Regions from separate parts of the Brevibacterium sp. CFH 10365 genome, predicted to be linked through region 1. Evidence: riboswitches for the same ligand, from Rfam matches in the RefSeq annotation. Region 1 holds a riboswitch; each other region holds the start of a gene.
What was found. Region 1 has a riboswitch for thiamine pyrophosphate ahead of FHG09_RS15350 (ECF transporter S component). Riboswitches for the same ligand answer to the same signal wherever they lie in the genome.
Positions count from the first base shown of each region.

Region 2: linked by a shared signal. The riboswitch ahead of thiO (glycine oxidase ThiO) and the one ahead of FHG09_RS15350 (ECF transporter S component) in region 1 are both predicted to bind thiamine pyrophosphate.
Region 3: linked by a shared signal. The riboswitch ahead of FHG09_RS09180 (hydroxyethylthiazole kinase) and the one ahead of FHG09_RS15350 (ECF transporter S component) in region 1 are both predicted to bind thiamine pyrophosphate.

Region 1 is NZ_VIGO01000007.1:160,531-165,415, forward strand. Features, by position in the region: gene FHG09_RS15335 (MmgE/PrpD family protein) at 1-291, opposite strand, end outside; gene FHG09_RS15340 (DUF4916 domain-containing protein) at 486-1,025, shown strand; gene FHG09_RS15345 (universal stress protein) at 1,184-2,095, shown strand; TPP riboswitch at 2,191-2,299, shown strand; gene FHG09_RS15350 (ECF transporter S component) at 2,322-2,948, shown strand; gene FHG09_RS15355 (ABC transporter ATP-binding protein) at 2,948-4,540, shown strand; gene FHG09_RS15360 (energy-coupling factor transporter transmembrane component T family protein) at 4,533-4,885, shown strand, end outside.
Region 2 is NZ_VIGO01000005.1:296,871-301,755, forward strand. Features, by position in the region: gene FHG09_RS12170 (ThiF family adenylyltransferase) at 1-183, opposite strand, end outside; gene FHG09_RS12175 (thiazole synthase) at 180-941, opposite strand; gene thiS (sulfur carrier protein ThiS) at 943-1,200, opposite strand; gene thiO (glycine oxidase ThiO) at 1,197-2,354, opposite strand; TPP riboswitch at 2,344-2,447, opposite strand; gene thiE (thiamine phosphate synthase) at 2,459-3,142, shown strand; gene FHG09_RS12195 (ketopantoate reductase family protein) at 3,139-4,107, shown strand; gene FHG09_RS12200 (DedA family protein) at 4,058-4,885, opposite strand, start outside.
Region 3 is NZ_VIGO01000004.1:120,596-125,480, reverse strand. Features, by position in the region: gene FHG09_RS09195 (substrate-binding domain-containing protein) at 1-258, shown strand, start outside; gene FHG09_RS09190 (ATP-binding cassette domain-containing protein) at 372-1,196, shown strand; gene FHG09_RS09185 (sugar ABC transporter permease) at 1,193-2,404, shown strand; TPP riboswitch at 2,471-2,604, shown strand; gene FHG09_RS09180 (hydroxyethylthiazole kinase) at 2,592-3,506, shown strand; gene thiE (thiamine phosphate synthase) at 3,503-4,237, shown strand; gene thiD (bifunctional hydroxymethylpyrimidine kinase/phosphomethylpyrimidine kinase) at 4,234-4,885, shown strand, end outside.

The DNA.
Region 1 (4,885 bases):
CCAAGCGGCCCATTCCGGGGAGAAGCGGTCGCTCACCGGCAGGCCGAAGATGTTGGCACCGGGATTGAACGGGTGGGTCTGGGCCTGCTCACGAGCGTGGGTCGGAGCGGACCGGCGCACGGATGCCGCAGCGACGGCAGCGTTGTCGATGACGCGGTTGATGACCATCTCAGTGACATCGGAATCGACCGGCGTCGGGTCGGATGCGACCTCGGCGATCTTCCATGCGAGCTGATCCTCACGAGCCAGGTTCTCTGAGCTCTTGTAGGTACGGACTTCATGATTGATCATGGATACCCCTTCATAGTCCTTGACCGGAAATGGTCACATAGTGCTGACACAACTGTAGGCCACGTCACTTGGCAGATCTCTGCCGGTCGGAAATTTATCTCGACATCAAGATACTTTACCCGATACGTGTCCTGGTTCACCAACAGGGGCTCCGGACTCTTCTGCCGCGAGAGAGGTTATGGGAATATTGGGTCATGACCCGGACTGCACTGGACTTCGATGAGAACTGGTTCGACGACGCAGAGTACGCACGCCTGCGCAGACGCATGCCGATCCCCTATGTCAACGCCATCCCCGTGCGGGTGGGCGAGAGCGGCAATGTCGAGCGCATCGGCCTGCTGCTGCGCAGCCTCGAGGACGGCACCCTCGGACGAGAGCTCGTGGGTGGGCGGATCCGCTTCCACGAGACCATCCGCACCTCGCTGATGCGCCACGCCGAGAACGACCTCGGCCCGATGGCGCTGCCGGTCATTCCGCCTGCGATCAGCCCGTTCCACATCGCCGAATACTTCCCCACCGAAGGTTCGGCCCTGCTCCATGATCCGCGCCAGCATGCGATCGCCATGTGCTTCATCCTCGAGGTCCGCGGCGAATGCACTCCGCGTGCCGATGCGCTCAGCCTCGATTGGCTGACTCCCGAGGAGACTCTGCGTCCCGACATCGTCGGCGAGCTCTGCTACGGGCAGGACCATATCCTGCGCATCGCCCTGGCTCACCTGGGCTTCCGCGTCTGAGGTCCGGGCCCTTGCCGGTGAGACGAAGATTCTCGCCGCACACGTTTTTCTACATAGCGTAGAACTCTGTTGGTAGACTGAAAGCGACGCAGACGATACCGCCAGTCGGGGCCGTCGTCGGCGTCTGGGTTGGACAGGCCCCGATCGAGAGGTGCGAGATGTCTGCTCAATCCAGTTCGTCCGAATCCGGCCTGAACCTCGAACTCGGCGTCCTCGTCGGCTTCGACGGCTCCGAACTCGCCGCCCGGGCTGTCCGCTACGGCGCCGTCGAGGCCGAACGCCGCAAAACCGTTCTCACCGTCGTCACCGCCTATGAGCTGCCGACGATGATCTATCCGAATATGGCCTCCATCCCCAGCGAACCCGAGGATGACAAGGCGAAGAGGGAAGCAGAGAAGACACTCGCCAAGGCGGTCGAACTCCTGGGCGACTACTCCGGTGAGACGTCCTTCCGCACAGCACCCGGCAATTCCGCCGGTGCGCTCGTCACGCTCAGCGCCGACGCCGAGGTCGTCATCGTCGGTGCCCGCGGGCGCGGCGGCTTCATGGGCCGCGTCCTCGGATCCGTATCCACGGCTCTGCCGGCCCATGCGAACTGCCCGACGATCGTCGTCCCCGAACGGTCGACCTCGGAATCCGCAGACAAGGCTCCGGTGGTCGTCGCCGTCGACGGTTCGGACACCGGTCGGGTCGCCATGTTCACGGCTGCCGCCGAGGCCGCTGTGCGCGGGGCGGAACTCGAACTCGTCGCAGTGCTGCCGGCCGGCGAGGAATGGCTCTACTGGTACCCCGACCTGGAACTCAGCTCCGAGGTCACCGCACGTCGGCAGAAGCAGCTGACCGAAGGGCTGGAGAAGGAGGCCGGAACTCTGTCCGAGCAGTTCCCGGATCTGACGGTGACCACCTCGGTGCCGGTCGGCGACCCCACCGAGACGCTGGTCGAGATCACCTCACGCGCACAGCTGACTGTGATGGGCACTCGCGGGCGCGGACGGATCCGCAGCGCTCTGCTGGGATCCGTCTCACGCGGCGTCCTCAACCACGCCGAGGGCCCGGTCATGGTGGTCTGATCAGCAGCGTCCGGTCGTTCGAGACCCGTCGACGAGCAGGGGCACGGGAAGTGAACCGGTCGCGGCCGCCGCCGCGCTCCTCTGTTGTACAGTGGTGGCTACGACAGGGGAGCGCCGTCAGGGGCGCTGAGAGTGCAGAGGAAGCTGCAGACCCTCGAACCTGATGCGGTTAGCACCGCCGAAGGAAGTCGAGACTCTTCACCCCTCCTTGATCAGAGGAGGCGAAATGCCGAATACCACCACACCGAAAACCGTCCCCACCGCTCGCGCCTTCACCGCGGCGCCGAAATCCAAGCAGTGGCGGGTGGTCGACTATGTCACCACCGCAGTGCTCGGCATCGCCGTGGGACTCGTATTCTGGGTGTTGGCCCTGAGCTGGAAGGTCCTCGAACTCGCCTTCCAGGCCTTCCCGCCGTCGATCGGCCTCATCGCCGGCCTCTGGGTGCTGGCCGGCCCGCTGGCCGGTGCGATCATCCGCAAACCCGGTGCCGCGCTCCTGTGCGAACTCATCGCTGCCATCGTCGAAGCCGTCCTCGGTTCGCACTTCGGAGCGACAGTTCTGCTCTCTGGACTGCTGCAGGGCCTCGGTGCCGAACTCGTCTTCGCCGCTTTCGGCTACAAGCGCTTCACCCTGTGGGTCACCGCGGCTTCGGGCATGCTGGCCGCCGCGTTCATGGCGGTGAGCGAGAACATCATGTACAATGCCGAATGGCAGTTCGGCTTCCAGGCGATCTACGCCGTGTGCGCGATCGCCTCCGGTCTCGTCATCTCCGGAATCGGCGCATGGTTCGCCTACCGGGCGATCGCGGCCACCGGGGCGCTGAGCTCCTTCGCCTCCGGTCGTCTGCGCTGATGGCGCTGCCGATCACGGCCGCAGGCTTCTCATGGACCCACACCGACCGTGACGAGCCGGCGATCGGTCCGCTCGATCTTCAGATCGCCGCCGGTGAGAAGGTGCTGCTGCTCGGTGCCTCCGGGGTCGGGAAGTCGACGTTCCTCCATGCCGTCGCCGGTGTCCTGCCCGTGGAGTCCGGTGAGGCCACGGGTGAGCTCCTCGTCGGCGGCGAGGCACCGGATCCTCGCCGAGGCAGCACCGGGCTGGTCCTCCAAGATCCCGATTCGCAGGTGATCTTCTCCCGCATCGGCGACGATGTGGCGTTCGGAATGGAGAACCTCGGGCTCCCGGCGACGGTCATCGAGGCCCGGGTCCCCTCTTCCCTGCGGGCGCTGGGACTCGATCTGCCGCCGGAGCATCCGAGTGCCGCCCTCTCCGGTGGGCAGAAGCAGCGGCTGGCACTGGCCGGCATCCATGCGATGGCCCCGGACGTCATCGTCCTCGACGAACCCACCGCCAATATCGATCCCGCCTCGGCGGCCGAGGTCCGCGATGCCGTGCTCACCGTGCAAGCCGAGTCCGCGGCGACCATGCTCGTCGTCGAACACCGGGTGGAGCTGTGGATCGACCACGTCGACCGGGTCATCGTGCTCGGCCGCGACGGAATCGTCGCCCAAGGTCCGCCCGATCAGATCTTCACCGATCCGGAGCTCGCCGACACCCTCATCGGCTGCGGCATCTGGATGCCGCAGGACTCCCCCGCCCCTCGCCGAGGCGGCCGTTCGGTGTCCCCGTCCCCGCTGTCGGCGACATCTCGGGCGGGGCCCCCGTCAGGCAGTGACGGCGAAACCGAGAGGATCTCCGGCCGCCTCGGCGAGGTTCTGCTGCGCGCCGATCAGCTCAGTGCTGCTCGTCCGCGCATGCGCACCCCGGCGGCGGCCGATCTGGATCTGAGTCTGCGGTCCGGTCAGGCGCTCGGGATCGTCGGAGCCAACGGGGTCGGCAAGTCGACCACGGCCTTGACCTTGGCGGGGCTGCTGCCCGAATTCTCCGGTCAGGTCATCGCCGAGGCGGCGCTGCGGGAAGGTGCCAAGCGGGCTCGCCCGTTCGCCTGGCCGTCGAAGCAGTTGGCGGCGCGCATCGGCATGGTCTTCCAGGAACCGGCTCATCAGTTCCTCACCTCGAGTGTGGCTGCCGAACTCGAGCTGGGTCCGCGGCTGGCCGGCTGGTCTGCCGCCGAGTCGCAGGCGAGGGTGGCCGAGCTGCTTGAGGGTCTCGGTCTCACCGAGCTCGCACGCGCGCATCCGCAGAGTCTGTCCGGTGGTGAGAAGCGTCGCCTGGCGGTGGCGGCGATGCTGGCTCCCCGGCCACGTGTGCTCGTCGTCGATGAGCCGACTTTCGGTCAGGATGCCCTGACCTGGGCGGGGCTGGTGGAGATGTTCCTCGATGCCTTGGACCACGGATCCGCAGTGGTCGCGGTCAGCCATGATCATTCGTTCCTTGAGGCCATCGGCGCCGAATTCCTCGAACTCGGTGACCGCAGCAGCGCAGAACGAGGCGCCGTCTGCGAGCCGGATTCGCGTCTCAGGGCCGGTGATCGCGGTGAGTGAGAGTCTCGATCAGCATGTTCGCCCCTCCCCCGAGGCTGCCGTTGAGGATCCGGGCCGACTCATCCCCACGGTGCGCTCTACCGCTTTGGCTCGGTGCAATCCGCTGACGAAGATCGGTGTCGCGCTCATCCTCATGGTGGGAGCGCTGCTGAGCATCGATCTGGTCTCTGCCGGGGTGGTGCTGCTCGCAGCAGTGCTGGCGCTGCCGGCGACGGGACTCGATCTGGTGGCCGCGGCCACGAGGCTGTGGTTCCTCCCGGCGGGTGCTCTGCTCGCCGCCTGGGGCACGGCTCTGTTGGCGGAGAAGACCGGAGACGTGGTCGTCGACTTCGGACCCGTTCTGTT
Region 2 (4,885 bases), on a different contig from region 1:
GCCCGCTCCGATGACCAGCGCCGAGGCGGCCAGCAGACGTCGTTGACCCTCGAGTCCGAATCCCGGCAGACTCAGATGCCGGGAGTAGCGTTCCAGCTCCTCCCGGGACAGGGCCTCCACCGGGTCGACGAGCGGAGGCAGCGACACCTGGGCAGCGGGAGTCGTCGTGGACACGGCGGTCATTGTGCTGCGACCATTCCGTCGAACGGCGACGATGCCAATGCCAACGGCCGCTTCGGAATCCTCCCGCTGCCCAGGTGTCCGGCTTCCACGGCCAGGGCCATTGCCCGGGCCATGGCGTGAGCATCGTGGGCGCGGGTGACGGCAGAGGCCAGGAGCACCGCGGTGCACCCGAGTTCCATCGCCAGGGCCGCATCCGAGGCGGTGCCGACACCGGCGTCGAGGATGATCGGCACCTGTGCACGGGAGACGATGGTTTCGATGTTGTGCGGGTTGAGGATGCCCAGTCCGCTGCCGATCGGAGCGCCGGCCGGCATCACCACAGCCACCCCGGCGTCCTCCAGGCGTTTGGCCAGAGCCGGATCGTCGTTTGTGTAGGCGAAGACCGTGAACCCGTCGAGGACGAGCTCCTCGGCGGCGGCGAAGAGTTCGATGGGATCCGGCAGCAGGGTGTCCTCATCGGCGATGACCTCGAGTTTCACCCAATTCGTCTCCAGTGCCTCCCGGGCCAGGCGGGCTGTGAGCACGGCGTCCCGGGCCGTGTAGCAGCCGGCTGTGTTCGGCAGGACCCGAATCCCCAAGCGCTGCAGCATGCTGAATACCGAGTCTCGGGACTCGGCGTCGAAACGGCGCATCGCCACCGTGGTCAGCTCGGTCCCCGAAGCCAGCAGGGCGTCTTCGAGAATGCTCAGGGAACTCGCCCCACCCGTGCCCATCACGAGGCGGGACGACAGCTCCACGTCATCGATCGTCCAGGTCATCTCAGCCTCCCTGCACTGCGGTGACGATGTCGACGGTGTGCCCGTCGGCCAGGGTGAAACCGGACCAGGCTCCGCGTCGGATGACGTCACCGTCGACGGCCAGGGCGATGCCCAGACGTCCGCCGTCGGCAGGTGTCCCATCGGGGTTCAGCTCCCGTCCGGTGACGTCGGCGATGAGGTCGAGCGCCGAGGTGGCGCTCGACAGCTCATGGTGTTCGCCGTTGAGGACGATGGTCGGTGAGTGTTCGCGGTCGGTCATGAAAAGCTCCTCGCTGAGTGAGTGGTGGTGTCTTCTGTGGTGAAGCGCTGTGGGCACACGGACTGGAGCGTCCCGTCAGGTGGCCAGTCGGAAGCGGCACCCACGGCGAGTTCGGCACCGAGCCTGCCGCCGAGCGGGGCCAAGAGGATGCCGTGTCGGAAATACCCGGTGCTCACGACACAGCCGGAATCGATGCGCCCGATCATCGGCAGGTCATCAGGGGATCCGGGCCGGGCGCGCGTGGTGATGTCGGTGATCTCCGCATCGAGGATGCCGGGGACCAGTCGCTGTCCGTCAGCGAGCAGTCGGTGGATGGCTCCGGCAGGGGTGCCGGAGAGCCCGTCTTCACGGGAACTGGCGCCGAGCACGATCTCTCCGTCGGGGCGAGGCACCAGGTAGACGGAGCGACCGTTGACCAGACCGCGGATGACGCGCGTCAGCAGGGGAGTCACCTCGGCAGGGGCACGCAGCCTCAGAACATCACCCCAGACCTCTCGGATCGGCAGTTTTGGTGCACCCGCGATCTCAGTCACGGCATTGCCAGCGCAGACGATCACCTGATCGGCCTCCATCCGGCGGCCATCGGCCAGTCGGACACCCGCGGTCGCATCGCCGTCCTTGAGCAGCTCGGTCACCCGCTGCCGAACGAGCGACACCGCGTCGGCCGACAGGGCAGACAGCAGAGCGGCGGAGACCCGACGGGGGTCGATCGACCAATCACCGGGAATGTGCACGGCACCGGCCACGGCAGGCGCCAGCGACGGCTCGATCCGGCGAGCAGCGCTGCCGGTGATCAGTTCGGTGGCGAAACCGGACCGCGATTGTGCGTCGCGCAGCTCCCTCAGCGCCTGCAGATCGGCTCGGTCACCGGCGCACACCAGGGTTCCGGCATCCGTGAAGCCGAGATCGGCTCCGGCGGCGCTCGCCACCTCGGCGGCGAAATCCGGGTACATCTCCGCCGAGGCCCGCATCAGCGGATACAGGGGACTCTGCCCCCACACCACCTCGGCGGCGGGAGCGAGCATCCCCGCGGCAGCATGGCTCGCCCCCTGGGCAGGGGCGGGGTCGATGATGGTGGCTTCGGCGCCCAGACGGCGCAGATACCAGGCCGTGGACAGGCCGATGATCCCGGCGCCGACGACGATGACTCTCACAGCTTCTCCCTCCGGCGGCATGATCCGCATCAGGTCTGACGGTCGGCTCTTACGCCCTCTCAGCCTCGTTGGGAGGCTCCCGCGAACTCCTCTACTCTATGACCATGACCACACAGATGCCACCGCGCACCGCAGCGCGACATTCGAAGAGAGCCTGGCGGGAGGCCCGATTGGCCGAATCGTCGCTCTACCTGTGCACCGATGCCAGGACCGTGCAAGGCGACCTCGCCGAGTTCCTCGACGCCGCCTATTCCGGGGGAGTCGACATCATCCAACTGAGGGACAAGAGCCTCGAGGCCCGCGCCGAGATCACAGCACTGGAGATCCTCAAGGACGCCGCTGCCCGGCACGGCAAGCTCTTCTCCGTCAATGACCGTGCCGATGTCGCGCTCCTCACCGACGCCGATGTCTTCCACGTCGGACAGGGGGACCTCACCAGTGCTCAAGCCAGAGCCGTGCTCGGCCCCGACGTCGTCCTCGGCCGCTCCACACATTCCCTCGACCAGGCGCTCGCCGCCGATGCCGACCCCGAGACCGACTATTTCTGTGTCGGCCCGGTATGGGAGACCCCGACGAAACCCGGCCGTACCTCCGTGGGGACGGAACTGCTGACCGCCACCGCCGCCGTGGCGGCCACACCGTGGTTCGCCATCGGCGGGATCTCAGCTGGGGAGAGGTTGGATGCGATCCGGCAGGCGGGCGCGAACCGTGCCGTCGTCGTCCGTGCGATAACCTCGGCAGAGGATCCCGCTGCGGCCGCTCGGGAGCTCAAGGAGGATCTGAGATGACCGAAGCAGCTGTCAGCGCAACCACGGCAACCGGTGGAGGCGCCGACCTGTCGATCCTCATCGCCGGGGCAGGCGCCACCGGCGGAGCGTTCGGCACCTACCTGCACGAGGCCGGTCGCAATGTCACGTTCCTGCTCAGGCAGACTCGGGCGGAAGCCGTTCGCTCGGAAGGGCTGCGCTTCACTGCTCCCGATGATGACCGGACGAATCAGGTCGAGGTGGTCACCGCAGAGGAACTCAGCGCCGCACCGCAGACCTATGACCTCGTCATCGTCGCGGTCAAAGCAGGCGGCCTCGACTCGGTCATCGAAGACATCGGACCGGCTGTGGGAGAGCAGACGACGATCGTCCCGTTCCTCAACGGCATGGCCCAGATCGAGAAGCTGCAGAACCGCTATCCCGGACAGGTGCTCGGCGGACTCGTCAAGATCGTCGGCACCATCAGAGACGGTGCCGTCGTTCAACTCACCGATCTGGCCGTGATGACCATCGGCGGCATCGACGGCGCAGAAGCGTCGGCCCGGATCATCGAAGCACTGGACGTGCCCGGGTTCAGACTCCAGGTCATCGACGGAATCATCGACGGACTGTGGGAGAAGTGGATCTTCATCGCCGCAGCCGGAGTCGTCACCTGTCTGTTCCGTGCGCCGGTCGGAGCGATCATGGACGCCGGCGGCAGGCCGCATGTGCATGCCATCGTCGATGAACTCGAAGCTGTGGCGGCAGCCGCCGGACATTCGGTGTCAGAGCAGGCCCACGCGATGACGCTGAAGATGCTCACCGAGGACGGGTCTGCCTTCACCTCATCCCTCTACCGGGACGTGACGGCCGGTCTGCCGAGCGAGACGGAGCACATCCTCGGCGATCTGGCGCGCACAGCAGACGAACTGGGAGCAGCGACTCCGCTGCTCGATCTCACACTTGTGCAGCTGCGGGCAGGTGCTGCCCAGCAGAAGCGGCCCTGACTTCGGCTGTGCCCGTGCGCAGCATCGCCAGATACGGCTCCTGCGGCTGGGTGTGTTCGGCATCGGCTGAACCGTGGGCGGCCGTGAATGTGACCATCGGGACACCGTCGGCATCGTCGAGGACGAGCAGGGTCTCGTACCCGCCCGGACCCACCGAATGGGAGCTGCCGGCGGGCAGGTCGAAGACGAGCTGTTCCAACGGACTGTCGGGTTCGGGTGGGCGGTTCATCTCCTGAGCCGCCACATCGGCGAACTGCGCGGCGGTGATGAGGTAGGCCTTGGCCGGGGTCGGTCCGGGCAGGGAATGGTCGTAGAAGGCCATTCCACCGCCCCAGACCTTCGACTCGCCGGCGAAGTAGATGGTGCCGGGCAGTTCGATCCCGGCCTCGGCCTGGGGGAGCGTCCCGTCTCTGGCCCCCGGATAGGTCACCATCGCTCCGGGCGGCCGCCCGCCTTGCAGATAGCAGGCGAGCCGATCGCGGGCCATGTTCGAACCGTAGCTGACGTACCACACATGTGTTTGAGACATCCCTTCCATGGTGCCACCTCGGCCCCGGAGACTGTCGAATCGGGCCCCGATGCGTCCGCGACGGTGTCGCCGAAGCCTGCGGACGAGTTCGGCTGTGCCGGTGACGGCCACGGCGATGCCGATGCCGACGGCCACTCCCAGAAGCGGGCGGTCCGCGAAGATCGAGCCTCCCACCAATCCGATTCCCGTCGAATAGAGTGCCCAGGCCAAAGACCCGATGCCGTCCCAGAGGAGGAAGCGGCGGAGGGG
Region 3 (4,885 bases), on a different contig from region 1:
CTCAAGGGTGACCAGTACGCCACGATCTACAAGTCGATCCCGCCGCAGGCCGAATTCGCAGCGAAGGCTGCTGTCGCGCTGGCCGGAGGAGAGAAGCCGGAGGCAGGAACGACCTACAAGGACACTCCGACGGATTTCGTCGAGGCCGAGGTCGTCACCAAGGACACCATCAAGGATATCGTCGGCGACCAGATCAAGGCCTCCGACATCTGCACCAGCAAGGTGGAGAAGCTCTGCGAGGATGCCGGCGTCAAATGACCGTGTGTCAGGCGCTTCTGCACAGACGCAGACGCGCAGAGACAGCCCACCTGCCGGCGACCGAGACGAGGTCGCCGGCAGTCAGCGCCGACAACCGTGACAAGTAGGAACAGATGACATCTGAGACACCCGAACCGGGTCCAGCAGCATCGCGGCCGCCGGGAGACGGCAGCGAACCCGTGCTCGAGATGCGCGGAATCAATAAGCGATTCGGAGCCGTGCAGGCTCTGACCGACATTCATCTCACCGTCGGTCGCGGCGAAGTCGTCGGCCTCGTCGGTGACAACGGCGCCGGCAAATCGACGCTGATCAAGGTCATTGCCGGAGTCCACACCGCAGATGAGGGTGAACTCATCATGAACGGCACGACGCAGAAGTTCTCCTCCCCGAAGGACGCGCAGAAGGCCGGAGTCGCCACCGTGTTCCAGGATCTGGCGCTGTGCGAGAACCTCGACGTCGTGGCCAACCTGTTCCTCGGGCATGAGAAGACCCGCGGAGCCGTGCTCGACGAGGTGGCCATGGAAGCGAAGTCATGGGAGCTGCTGCGGAGCCTGTCGGCGAAGATCCCGAGCGTACGGGTGCCGATCGCGGCCCTGTCCGGCGGCCAACGGCAGACGGTCGCCATCGCCCGGTCCCTCCTCGGCGAACCCTCTCTGGTGATGCTCGACGAACCGACGGCCGCCCTCGGTGTGGCCCAGACGGCCGAGGTGCTCAACCTCATCGAGAGGCTGAAGGAGCGCGATCTGGGAGTGCTGCTCGTCAGCCACAACATGGCCGATGTGCAGGCCGTCGCCGATCGTGTCCACGTGCTGCGGTTGGGCAAGGACGTCGGCGACTTCGCCGGGGATGAGCGCACCGATGTGCTCGTGGCCGCGATCACGGGGGCCAGTGACAATGTCGTGACCCAGAGGGCGACACGAAGGGGAGAGCGCCGATGACCCGAAATTCCTTCATCACAGACGAAAGAATCTCTCATGAGGGCTTCTTGGCGACCTTCATCCGTCGTGTGCGAGAGGGACAGCTCGGCTCGCTGCCGGTGATCCTGGCGCTCGTCGTCATCGTCATCGTGTTCCAATCGGCGAACAGCAAGTTCATCTCCCCGGCCAACCTCGTCAATCTTTCGACGACGGTTGCCTACATCGCGATTCTCGCTCTGGGCATCAACCTCATCCTGCTCCTCGGTGAGATCGACCTGTCCTTGGCACAACTGGGCGGTTTGGCGGCCTCGCTCCTCGGCGTGCTCGTGGTCAGACAGGGCGTGCCGCCGGTGATGGCTCTGATCATCATGCTGCTGCTCGGCCTGGTCGTCGGCGCGATCCAGGGGTGGTTCTTCGCCGTGGTCGGAATACCGGCGTTCGTCGTGACCTTGGCCGGGCTGCTTGCCTACACCGGGCTGACGCTGACGACGTTGGGCACGCAGAAGAACCTGTCGATGGCCGATACCTTCGCCTTCGAATTCTCGAGCTTCTACTTCCCGGCGCTCTGGGCATATGCGTTCGGCGCGATCGCAGCCATCGGCTTCGGCGGCGGCATCATCTATTCGAAGATGCGACGACACAGCGAGGGCCTCGACGCGCCCAGCTGGACTTCGGTGTTCGTGCGGATCGCAGTGCTGACGATCATCGTGTTCGGGTTCCTCATCCTCGTCAATCAGGACTTCGGTCTGGCGATGCCGTTCTTCCTCATGCTCGTCATCGCGATCGTCATCGACCTCGTTCTGCGCAAGACCCGCTACGGACGTTCGATCTACGCCGTCGGCGGCAAGGTCGAGGCCGCCCGGCGCGCTGGTATCCGCGTGACGTGGGTGCGCATCAGCGTGTTCATGGCCGCCGGTGTGCTCGCCGCACTCTTCGGGTTCATCAAGACCGGTGTGACCACGAACGCGGGATCGACACTCGTCGGTACCCAAGATCTGCTCGATGCGATCGCGGCGGCTGTCATCGGCGGCACCTCGCTCTTCGGTGGTCGTGGAACCGCGTGGGCGGCAGTGCTCGGTGCCCTGGTCGTCGGCGCGATCAAGAACGGGCTGTCCCTCATCGGCTTCAACTCCGATGCGCAGCAGATCATCACCGCAGTCGTTCTGCTGGCTGCGGTCGTCATCGATGCGCTCAGCCGTCGCGGCCAGAGGTACGTCGGGCGGGGGTAGGGCAGGAGGCGGGCGGCGCCGACATCGGAGGAGTCGCCGTGCCTCGGCCGGGCTGATACAGTCGGAGCCAATGACATGGGGTGCCTCATGAGGATCCGTTCGCACCAAGATGATGCGCACGGAGGACACCGAGGCTGAGAGAACACCCATCGAACCTGATCTGGGCCATACTAGCGAAGGGATCGTCATGGTTGACTTCGACCTGCGTTCTGCGAATGCGCGACTGCGCGCAAGCAATCCACTCATCCAATGCATCACGAACACCGTCGTGCAGCAGTTCAGCGCCAATGTGCTCCTGGCCGTCGGCGCGTCCCCGGCGATGCTCGATCACGAGGCCGATGCCGGGCAGTTCGCCGGAATCGCCAGCGGAGTCCTCGTCAACTTCGGAACCGCATCGAACCACCAGCTGCTCGCCGCCGATGCCGCCATCGACGTCGCGAACGCCGCCGGCAAGCCCTGGGCTCTCGATCCCGTCAGCGTCGGTGCCGTCGACTTCCGCACCTCCCGCATCCGCCGCGCCGCCGCCGATCACCCCACCGCCATCCGCGGCAACGCCTCCGAGATCGCAGCGCTCGCCGGAGTCGGCCTCGGCGGACGCGGAGTCGACTCCACCGATGAAGTCGATGCCGTTCTTCCCGCCGCCGCGAAGCTGGCCAGGGACACCGGCGCGATCGTCGCCGTCTCCGGACCCACCGACGCCGTCGTCGCCCACGTCGACGGCATCGACCATGTCGCCCGCATCTCAGGCGGCCACGAATTCATGCCGCTGGTCATCGGCACCGGCTGCTCGCTCGGCGCCGTCACCGTCGCCTACCTGGCCGCATCGCGCAGCGGACTGGCTGATCCCGGCGCCGACGCCTCAGCCGTGAACTCGGCGGAGCAGTCCGCGAACGGTGGGGCCGCCTCGGCGAGGTTCGAAGCCGTGGTCGCCGCCCACGCCCACTTCGCGGTCGCCGGTGAACTCGCCGCCGAGGGAGCGAAGGGTCCGGGCAGCTACTCCGTGAACTTCCTCGACGCGCTCCACGCCGTCGACGGCGACCGGCTCGCACAGGCCAGGGTCAGCCTCGACACCCTCGCCGCCAGCGAAGGCGCCCAGGCATGACCGCCGGATCCGCGCACACCGCTGACAGCGCGCACCAGACCGACTCCCACGACCGCTTCGCCGGAATCGACACGAGTCTCTATCTGGTCACCGACTCCGCCCAGTGCGAGGCGGCCGGCCGCACCGTCGCCGAGACCGTGCAGGCCGCCGTCGCCGGGGGAGTGGGCATCGTCCAGGTCCGCGACAAGGACATCGACGACGGAGACTTCTACTCGCTCACCCGCCAGGTCATCGCCGCCGTCGACGCCGCCACCCGCGACACCGACCGCACGGTCCCCGTCGTCCTCAACGACCGCGTCGAAGTCGCCCGCCGCCTCATCGACGAAGGCGAGACGGTGCACATCCATGTCGGCCAAACTGATGCCACCGTCGCCGAGGTGCGCGCCACGTTGGGCGAGGCACCGCTGATCGGTCTCTCGGCCGCGAACAGCGAAGAATTCGCCGCCGCCCGCGACACCGGCGTCGTCGACCTCGTCGGCATCGGTCCGGTCTATGACACCTCCACGAAAGCCGACGCACCGGACGGCATCGGACCGGACCGCCTCGGCGAACTGGTGGCAGAAGCCGGCATCCCTGCTGTTGCTATCGGCGGCATCAGCGCCGACCGGGCTCCTGACCTGCAGGGACGGGGGCTGCTCGGCATCTGTGTGGTCTCGGCGATCTGCATGGCCGAGGATCCGAAGACTGCGGCTGAGGAACTGCTCGCCGCATTCACCGGAGGCGTCCAGTGACCACCCGGCCGCCGATCACCTTGTCCATCGCCGGCACCGACCCCTCCGGGGGTGCCGGAATCCACGCCGACCTCAAGACCTTCACTGCGCGGGGGACCATGGGCACGACCGTCATCACCGCCCTCGTCGCCCAGAACACCCACGGGGTGTCCCACGTCTACCCGATCGACGTCGATTTCGTCGCCGATCAGTTCGACTCCGTGCTCGACGACCTGCCCGTCGATGCGGCGAAGTCGGGGATGCTCGGCAGCCGTGAGCTCGTCGACCTCGTCGTCGCCCGCGCCGCCGCAGGCCAGCTCGGTTTCTTCACCGTCGACCCGGTGATGATCGCGACTTCCGGCCACCGCCTCCTGGCTGCCGATGCCGTCGATGCCGTGCGCACCCACCTGCTGCCCGTCGCCGACCTCATCACCCCCAACCTCCCCGAGGCGGCCCTGCTCATCGGTGATGACGAACCAGAGGCGCAGACCGCTGAGACCATGCGTGACCAGGCTGGGCGCCTGCTCGAGCGCGGTCCCGGCGCGGTTCTCCTCAAGGGCGGGCACGGCAGCGACGACGAGGTCATCGACATCCTCGCCACCGCCGACGGCCAGGTCCGCGAGTTCAGCCACCCCCGCGTGACGACCCCGAACACGCACGGAACCGGGT